One region of the Pedococcus aerophilus genome, then DNA from elsewhere that is predicted to be linked to it. Evidence: riboswitches for the same ligand, from Rfam matches in the RefSeq annotation. Region 1 holds a riboswitch; the other holds the start of a gene.

Region 1 (4,249 bases):
AGACGGGCTCGATCGGGAGGCGCTGGACCTTGGTGCGCTGGCTGTAGCGGGAGATGCGCGCCGTGCCGGCGTCGACGACATACCGGATGCCGGGGACCGTCAGCGACGTCTCGGCGACGTTGGTGGCCAACACGATCCGTCGTCCGGACGCTCGGCCGAACACGCGGTGCTGCTCGGCCGCCGAGAGCCGCGCGTAGAGCGGGAGGACCTCGGTCTGCGGGAGCTTCATCGACGTCAGGGCGTCGGCGGTGTCGCGGATCTCGCGCTCCCCGGACAGGAACACGAGGATGTCGCCCTCGCGGTTCTCGGTCCACAGCTCCTCGACGGCCTCGCAGACACCGGTGACCTGGTCGCGCTCGCTGTCGTCGGGCCGGTCGGGGTCGACAAGCGGTCGGTAGCGCAGCTCGACGGGGTAGGTGCGACCGGAGACCTCGATGATCGGGGCGGGCGTCCCGTCAGCGGAGGCGAAGTGCTCCGCGAACCGCTGCGGGTCGATGGTCGCCGAGGTGATGACGACCTTGAGGTCGGGGCGACGAGGCAGGAGCTGCTTGAGGTAGCCGAGGATGAAGTCGATGTTGAGGCTGCGCTCGTGGGCCTCGTCGATGATGATCGTGTCGTACTTGCGCAGCAGCTTGTCGCGCTGCATCTCGTTGAGCAGGATGCCGTCGGTCATGACCTTGACCAGGGTGCTGTCGCTGCTCTGGTCGGTGAACCGCACCTGGTAGCCGATGGCCGTGCCGAGCTCGACCTCGAGCTCGTCGGCGATGCGCTCGGCCACCGACCTGGCCGCGATCCGCCGCGGCTGGGTGTGGCCTACCAGACCGGCCTGCCCACGACCGACCTCGAGGCAGATCTTGGGGAGCTGGGTCGTCTTCCCCGAGCCCGTCTCCCCCGCCACGATGACGACCTGGTGGTCGCGGATGGCAGCGGCGATGTCGTCCTTGCGTGCGACGACCGGGAGGTTCTCGGGGTAGGTCAGCTCCGGGACCGGTGGCGGCACCCGTACCGGCCGTGGTCTCCTGCTCCCCCGCGTCATGTCCGCCGTGTCCGCGCCACGGTTCGCCCGAGCGGGGCGTCGACCGCGACGGCTGCGTGCGCCACGGGGGGCGCCCTCGCTCACTGCGTCCGCCGTCCGGGCAGCACCGGGCTCGGTGGCGTCGGCGGAGGGCATGCAGGCCAGCATACGGAGGCCGCGCGAGCCCACACCGTGCTGTCCCTGCCCCTCGCGGCGTCGCTTCCGCGGCCTTCGCCTGAGGTCGGGTGGCCGCCACCCAGCAGACGTTGCTGCCCCGCACCCAGGTTGCTCCCTGCCCCGGGTGCAGCAACCCCTGCTGGCAGAGGTTGCTGCACCCGGGGTCTGCGCTCCGGTCAGGCGCCCTTGGCGGCGATGAACCCCTGCTCGAGGTCGGCGACGATGTCGTCGATGTGCTCGATGCCGACGGCGAGGCGCACCAGGCCGGGGGTCACCCCGGCGGCGAGGCGGTCGCTGTCCGGGCCCTGCGAGTGGGTCGTGGACGCCGGGTGGATCGCCAGCGACCGCACGTCACCGATGTTGGCGACGTGGCTGTGCAGCTCCAGCGCCTCGACGAACCGGCGCCCGGCCTCGACCCCGCCGGCGATCTCGAACGCCAGCACCGCACCAGCGCCCCGCGGCGTGTACTTCTTCGCCTTCTCGTAGGACTCGTGGTCCGGCAGCGAGGCCCAGACGACCTTCTCGACCTGCTCGTGCCCCTGGAGGAACTCGGCCACCTTGTGGGTGTTCTCGAGGTGCCGGTCGATGCGGAGGCTGAGGGTCTCGATGCCCTGGGCGATGAGGAACGCGTTGAACGGCGCCACCGACGGGCCGAGGTCGCGCAGCAGCTGCACGCGCGCCTTGAGGATGAAGGCGAGGTTGGCCCCGAGCGGGCTGCCGACGCCGAGGTCGCGGGCGAAGACGAGCCCGTGGTAGCTCTCCTCTGGGGTGTTGTAGTTGGGGAACTTCTCCGGGTCGGCGGCGTAGTCGAACGTGCCACCGTCGACGATCACGCCGGCGATCGACGTGCCGTGGCCGCCCAGGTACTTCGTCGCCGAGTGCACGACGATGTCCGCGCCCCACTCCAGCGGGCGGATGAGGTACGGCGTCGCGATGGTGTTGTCGACGACGAGCGGCACCCCTGCCTCGTGGGCGGCCGCGGCGACGGCCTCGATGTCGAGCACCTCGGACTTGGGGTTGGCGATGGTCTCGCCGAAGAACAGCTTGGTGTTGGGCTGGACGGCGGCCTTCCACGACTCGATGTCGTTGGGGTCGGCGACGAAGCTCACCTGGATGCCGAACTTCGGCAGCGTGTGCTTGAGCAGGTTGTACGTGCCGCCGTAGAGCGACGGGCTGGCGACGACGTGGTCTCCGGCCTCCGCGATGTTGAGGATGGCGAGGGTCTCGGCCGCCTGGCCGGAGGCGACCAGCAGGGCGCCGACACCGCCCTCGAGGGACGCGACGCGCTGCTCCACAGCATCCTGCGTGGGGTTCATGATGCGGGTGTAGATGTTGCCGAACTCCTTGAGCGCGAACAGGTTTGCCGCGTGCTCGGTGTCCTTGAAGACGTAGGACGTCGTCTGGTAGATCGGCAGGGCGCGGGCCCCGGTGGCCGAGTCGGGCTCCTGCCCCACGTGGACCTGGCGGGTCTCGAACGACCAGTTGGCGTTGCTCATGTCAGTGACCTTCACTCTCGGGTGCCGCAGGCGGCGTCGATGTGGTCCGTCACCGAGGGTGGGTGCTGCAGGTCGCCACCGCCGGAGACGGTGCGGGACACGTGGTGGGTCTCCCGCGCTTGCGCACGACAGGTGCCGTGCGCCTGGTCCTCACCCGGGGCACCCCACCGCGGAGGAGGGTTGCCGGCCAGCGAGCCGGGGCTTGGCACTGGCACTCATGACCTACGGGACAAGGGTATGCCGCGTCGTCGCCGACGCGGCATACCCGTCTCTCATCGCGGACCCGGTCCGCTCCTCCCGGAGCGCGCCGGTCCTGCCGCCGTCGGACAACGGTCAGGCCGCGGTCAGGCCGCGGTCAGGCTGCGGCCACCGCCGGTCAGGGCAGCATCCAGCCGAGCACCGAGGTGGACTGGAGGAACACGATGACGCACATGAACGCGAGGAAGCCCAGGCTCCACCCGACGACCTTGCGGAACAGGTCGCCCTCGCGGCCGGACAGACCGACCGCGGCGGCGGCGATGGCGAGGTTCTGCGGCGAGATCATCTTGCCGAGGACACCACCGGAGGAGTTCGCCGCGGCCATCAGCGCAGGGCTGAGTCCGACGTCCTTGGCCGCCGAGACCTGGAGGGCACCGAAGAGGGAGTTCGACGAGGTGTCGGACCCGGTCACCGCGACCCCCAGCCAGCCGAGGATCGGCGAGAGGATCGCGAACGCCGCTCCCGCACCGGCCATCCACGAGCCGAGCGTCGCGGTCTGACCCGAGGCGTTCATGACGTAGGCGAGGCCGAGGACCGCCATCACCGTGAGGATCGCCGACGCGAGCTGCCTGTACGTCGCGCCGTAGGCCTTGAGCGCCTTGGCCGGCGAGATGCCGATCGCCGGGATCGTGAACAGTCCGGCGATGAGCATCAGGGTGCCGGCGGCACTGAGCCAGTTGAGCTTAAACGTCGGCAGCGTCGACTCCTTGCCCGCAGCCGTCTGGAGGCCGTCGAGGCCGGGCCACGCGAACGACCGTGTGGGGGCGTCCAGCGCTCCCTTGATGCCGGGCAGCTGGGCGACGATGAACAGCGCGATGATGATGAGGTAGGGCGCGTAGGCCTTGACCACCTCGCCGGTGCTGTCGACCTTCCCGGCGTCGCGGGCCGCAAGGTCGTTGACCGTCGTCGAGGGCACGGGCTCGTCGTGCCGACGGGACTCACCGCGGCGCGTGGACGCCGAGCCGGTGGAGCGGGAGGACCCACCGGAGGACGACGCACTGCTGCGGGCACCGACGAGCTCGTCCTTGTCGGTCTCGGTCTCGACGTAGGTGTCCGACGGCTGCCACACGCGCAGCAGGATCACGACCGAGAGCGCACCCACGAGGGCGGCGACGATGTCGGTCAGCTGGGTCGAGAGGTAGTTGCTCGTCGCAAACTGCGCCACGGCGAAGGCGATGCCGCACGTGAGGGTCGCCGGCAGGGTGGCGCGGACGCCCTTGCCCTTGTCGACGATGTAGACCAGGGCCATCGGCACGAACACCCCGAGCAGCGGTGTCTGGCGCCCGACGATCTGCGACAGCAC
Region 2 (4,249 bases), on a different contig from region 1:
CGACGAGATCTTCAACCAGGTGCGTCCCAAGATCGAGCAGGCGCTCGCCGACGCGACCGGCAAGGGCATCACCGACTCCCACCAGCTCGAGCAGGTCATGCGCCGGGCGATCGGTGGCTGGGTCGGCGGCAAGATCCGTCGCCGCCCGATGATCATTCCGGTCGTCATCCAGGCCTGAGACGCGACCGAGCGAGGCCCGCGCCGGCGCGGGCCCCGCTCGGCCGGGTACGGACCTACCAGGGGCGGGCGGGGGAGAGGTCGCGGGTGTCCTCCACCGGCAGCCAACCCTCGGCCGTGGCCTCGTATGCCGCCTGCGGACCGTTCGCCGCCAGGTCGGCGACCGCGGCGAGCAGGCGCTGCACGTGCTCTGCCGTCGTGCCCAGACCGACACTGGCACGGATCGCGGTCCCGGGCGCCTCGCCATACGGGTCGTCGAGGAGGATGTCGACGCACAGGTGGGCGCAGAACTTCCCGTCCCGGACCCCGATGCCGTGCTCGGCGGACAGCGCCGCCGAGACGAGCGAGCTGTCGAGGCCGTCGATGGTGAACGTCGCGACGGCGACCCGCTCGTGGTCCTCACCGAAGAGCGAGTAGGTCTCCACCCCGTCGATGGCGCGCAACCCGTCGATGAGAGCCGTGCCGAGCGAGGTCTCGTGCGCCTCCACGGCCTCGGCCCCGGCGCGCAGGGCGTGGCACGCGGCGGCGAGGGCGACGGCACCGATGACGTTGGGGCTGCCGGCCTCGTGGCGCGCGGCACCGGTGTGCCACGTGACCCCGCGCTCGGTGACGGCCTTGGTGGCGCCGCCGCCGGCGAGGTACGGCGTCGCCGCGTCGAGCCAGTCGGAGCGACCGGCGAGGACACCGGCGCCGAACGGTGCGTAGAGCTTGTGGCCGGACAGCACCACGTAGTCGACCCCGAGGTCGGCGAGGTCGACGCGGCGGTGCGGGGCGTACTGCGCGGCGTCGAGGACGACACGGGCACCGGCCTTGCGGGCGATCGCGGCGAGCTCGCGGACCGGCCAGACCTCGCCCGTGACGTTCGAGGCGCCGGTGAGCACGACGAGGCGGTGGCGGCTGTGCCGAGCCATCAGGGCGGTACGCAGCAGGACGGCGGCGTCGGCGGCGCTGCCGGGGACGGGCAGGCGGGTGGTCTGGCGGTCCTTCCACGGGAGCAGGGCCGCGTGGTGCTCGGTCTCGAAGACGAAGACCTGGGTGTCGCGCGGAAGGGCGCGGGCGAGCAGGTTGAACGAGTCGGTGCTGTTGCGGGTGAAGACGACCTGGTCGCCGTCGCGGGCGCCGACGAACGTGGCGACCTCCTCGCGGGCCTGCTCGTACCAGGCGCTCGTGACCTTGGAGGCGTAGCCGTTGCCGCGGTGCACGGAGGAGTAGGTGCGCAGGGCGCTGTCGACGGCGGCCTTGACGCTGACCAGGGCCGGCGTGGAGGCGGCGTGGTCGAAGTTGGCGTAGTCGACCGGACCGTTCAGGGTCGGGACGACCAGGCCGGCGGAGACGACCGCTGGCAGGTCGACGGTGACCGGCTCCACCGCGTCCTGCACGGCCTCGCGGGCGAGCGGGACCGTCGCCGGGGCGGTGAGCGGGGGAACGGCGCGCAGGTGCTCGCGGGTGTTCTCACGGGCGTGGGCCAGGGGGGCGGTCCGGCGGAACGCGCGCTCCGGCGTGCTCTCGGGAGTGGTCGGGGGGGTGCTCGCGATCGACATGGAGGTCAGCTCCTGGGTCCGGTGGGACCCGGGCTGTGCTCGGGTCCGCGCTTGCCGGCTGCGTGTGCAGACGACCCGGTCGTCACCCGGAGCACCCCACCGCGGTGGAGGGTTGCTGGTCAGCAAGCCGGGGCTTTGCGCTGACACTCATGACCTTGGTCGTCGACGGTAGCGGCGGTTGGGCGACGTTCTCCACCAGGTGAACGGTCCTTCTCGCCATCTGAGACCTCGGGGAGGTCCCAGGGTCACCCGGGCGGGAGGGGCACCCGCTCGGGTCGCGATGGTTCAGACGTGCTGGCGGGACCAGCGCACACCCTGCCCCCGTGTCCTCGTGCGCATGCGCCGACGGTCGAACCCCGAGGGGACGACCACCGGTGCGGGGTCCCGCCAGACGCATGATCGAGCGTGACAGCGCAGCACGGGCATGGGCGGCCGTTCGCGGGCGCGCTGCCCGAACCGGTGGTCAGGTTCCACCTGTTCGGTGGAGCACCCGTGCTCCCGGGCGGGCCGACGACAGCAGATCGGTGCTGGTGGAACGCGTGTGACGCGTGTGTCCGGTGGGACCTTCGCGTAGCCTGCGGACCATGGCCACACGTCCGTCGACCCCGACGCGCTCCTCCTCCGCCGGGTCGGCGCGCAAGGGCACCAGCACCCGTCCTGCCAACCGCCGCACCGCCGCACCCCGCAAGCAGCCTGCGCGGGGCAAGGCCAGCGGGGGCGGCCTGCCCTTCCCGCTGCGTGCGGTCCGGGGCACCTGGATGGGGATGGCGCACGTCGCGGGGGGCGCGGTGCGCCGCGTCGGCAACGGCGCCCGGGACCTCGAGCCGGAGCACCGTCGCGACGGTGTCGGCTTCCTCCTGCTCGGCCTGGCGATCGTCGTGGCAGCCCGCGAATGGTGGGCCCTCGAGGGTCAGGCCGGTGACGTCATCCACGCCGTCGTGGCCGGGACCTTCGGGCGGGTCGCGTACGCCGTGCCCCTCGCCCTGCTCTACCTCGGCATCCGGCTCCTGCGCGCCCCGCAGGACGACGGCGCCAACTCCCGCATCGGGATCGGCCTGGCCGCCCTCGCCTTCTCCGCCTCGGGCCTGGCCCACGTCGCCGCCGGCATCCCTGCTCCGCCGGAGGGCGCCGACGGCATGCGCGACGGCGGCGGCATCATCGGCTTCCTCGCCTCGAGCCCGCTCGAGGCCGCCGTCTCGGTCTACGGCACCGTCCCGATCCTGCTCATGCTCGGCTTCTTCGGCCTGCTCGTCATGACGGCCACGCCGGTCCACATGATCCCCGAGCGCCTCGCCGAGCTGCGCGACCACCTCCTGCACCGCGGCCTGGAGCTCGACGAGCCCCTCGCCGAGGAGCCCGAGAAGCCCAAGCGCCGTCGCCGCGTCATCGAGCCCGAGGGCCCGCTCGACGGTGACGAGGCGTTCGAGAAGGCCGCGGTCGTCGTCCCTGACGGCAAGGACGGCCTGCGCCCCGGCCAGAAGCGCCCCACCGCCCCGGGTGTGCTCGCCCCCGGTTCGTCCGGTGCGGGTGCCGGTGCGTCTGGTGCCGGCGCCGCCCCGGTCGATGCTGCTGCGGCAGCCCTCGCCAAGGTCCGCCCGGTGGCCGAGAAGGTCGTCCTCGAGGCGCCACCGACCACCCCGCTGCCCCAGCGCGTGGAGCAGCTGGCGCTCGCCGGCGACATCACGTACACGCTCCCCGACAACGCCCTGCTCGAGCCCGGCTCGCCGCACAAGGCCCGCAGCGCGGCCAACGACCGCGTCGTCGAGTCGCTCACCCAGGTGCTCGACCAGTTCGACATCGACGCCCAGGTCACCGGGTTCAGCCGCGGCCCGACCGTCACGCGCTACGAGGTCGAGCTCGGCCCCGGCATCAAGGTCGAGCGCGTCACGGCGCTGTCCAAGAACATCGCGTATGCCGTCGCCTCGGCCGACGTCCGCATCCTGTCCCCGATCCCGGGCAAGTCCGCCATCGGCATCGAGATCCCCAACACCGACCGTGAGAAGGTCAGCCTCGGCGACGTCCTGCGCAGCCAGGCCGCCCGCGGCAACGACCACCCGATGGTCATGGGTGTCGGCAAGGACGTCGAGGGCGGCTACGTCATCGCCAACCTCGCCAAGATGCCCCACCTGCTCGTCGCGGGCGCCACCGGCGCCGGCAAGTCGAGCTTCGTGAACTCGATGATCACCTCGATCCTCATGCGCTCGACGCCCGACGAGGTCCGCATGGTCCTGGTCGACCCCAAGCGAGTGGAGCTCACGGCGTACGAGGGGATCCCGCACCTCATCACCCCGATCATCACGAACCCCAAGAAGGCCGCCGAGGCCCTCCAGTGGGTCGTGCGGGAGATGGACACGCGGTACGACGACCTCGCGCAGTTCGGCTTCAAGCACGTCGACGACTTCAACAAGGCGGTCAAGGCCGGCAAGGTCAAGCCGCTCCCGGGCAGCCAGCGGGTGATCCACCCGTACCCGTACCTGCTCGTGATCGTCGACGAGCTCGCCGACCTGATGATGGTCGCCCCGCGCGACGTC

The links. A riboswitch is a leader RNA that binds a small molecule or an ion and turns the genes downstream of it on or off. The one in region 1 is predicted to bind S-adenosylmethionine.
Region 2: another riboswitch for S-adenosylmethionine. It lies ahead of ABD286_RS15480 (aminotransferase class V-fold PLP-dependent enzyme); the one in region 1 lies ahead of ABD286_RS03850 (bifunctional o-acetylhomoserine/o-acetylserine sulfhydrylase).

Annotation. Positions count from the first base shown of each region.
Region 1 is NZ_BAAARN010000001.1:833,352-837,600, forward strand. Features, by position in the region: gene hrpA (ATP-dependent RNA helicase HrpA) at 1-1,171, opposite strand, end outside; gene ABD286_RS03850 (bifunctional o-acetylhomoserine/o-acetylserine sulfhydrylase) at 1,369-2,688, opposite strand; SAM riboswitch class IV at 2,799-2,911, opposite strand; gene ABD286_RS03855 (L-lactate permease) at 3,065-4,249, opposite strand, start outside.
Region 2 is NZ_BAAARN010000004.1:191,265-195,513, forward strand. Features, by position in the region: gene ABD286_RS15475 (ribonuclease J) at 1-178, shown strand, start outside; gene ABD286_RS15480 (aminotransferase class V-fold PLP-dependent enzyme) at 234-1,718, opposite strand; SAM riboswitch class IV at 1,761-1,873, opposite strand; gene ABD286_RS15485 (FtsK/SpoIIIE family DNA translocase) at 2,303-4,249, shown strand, end outside.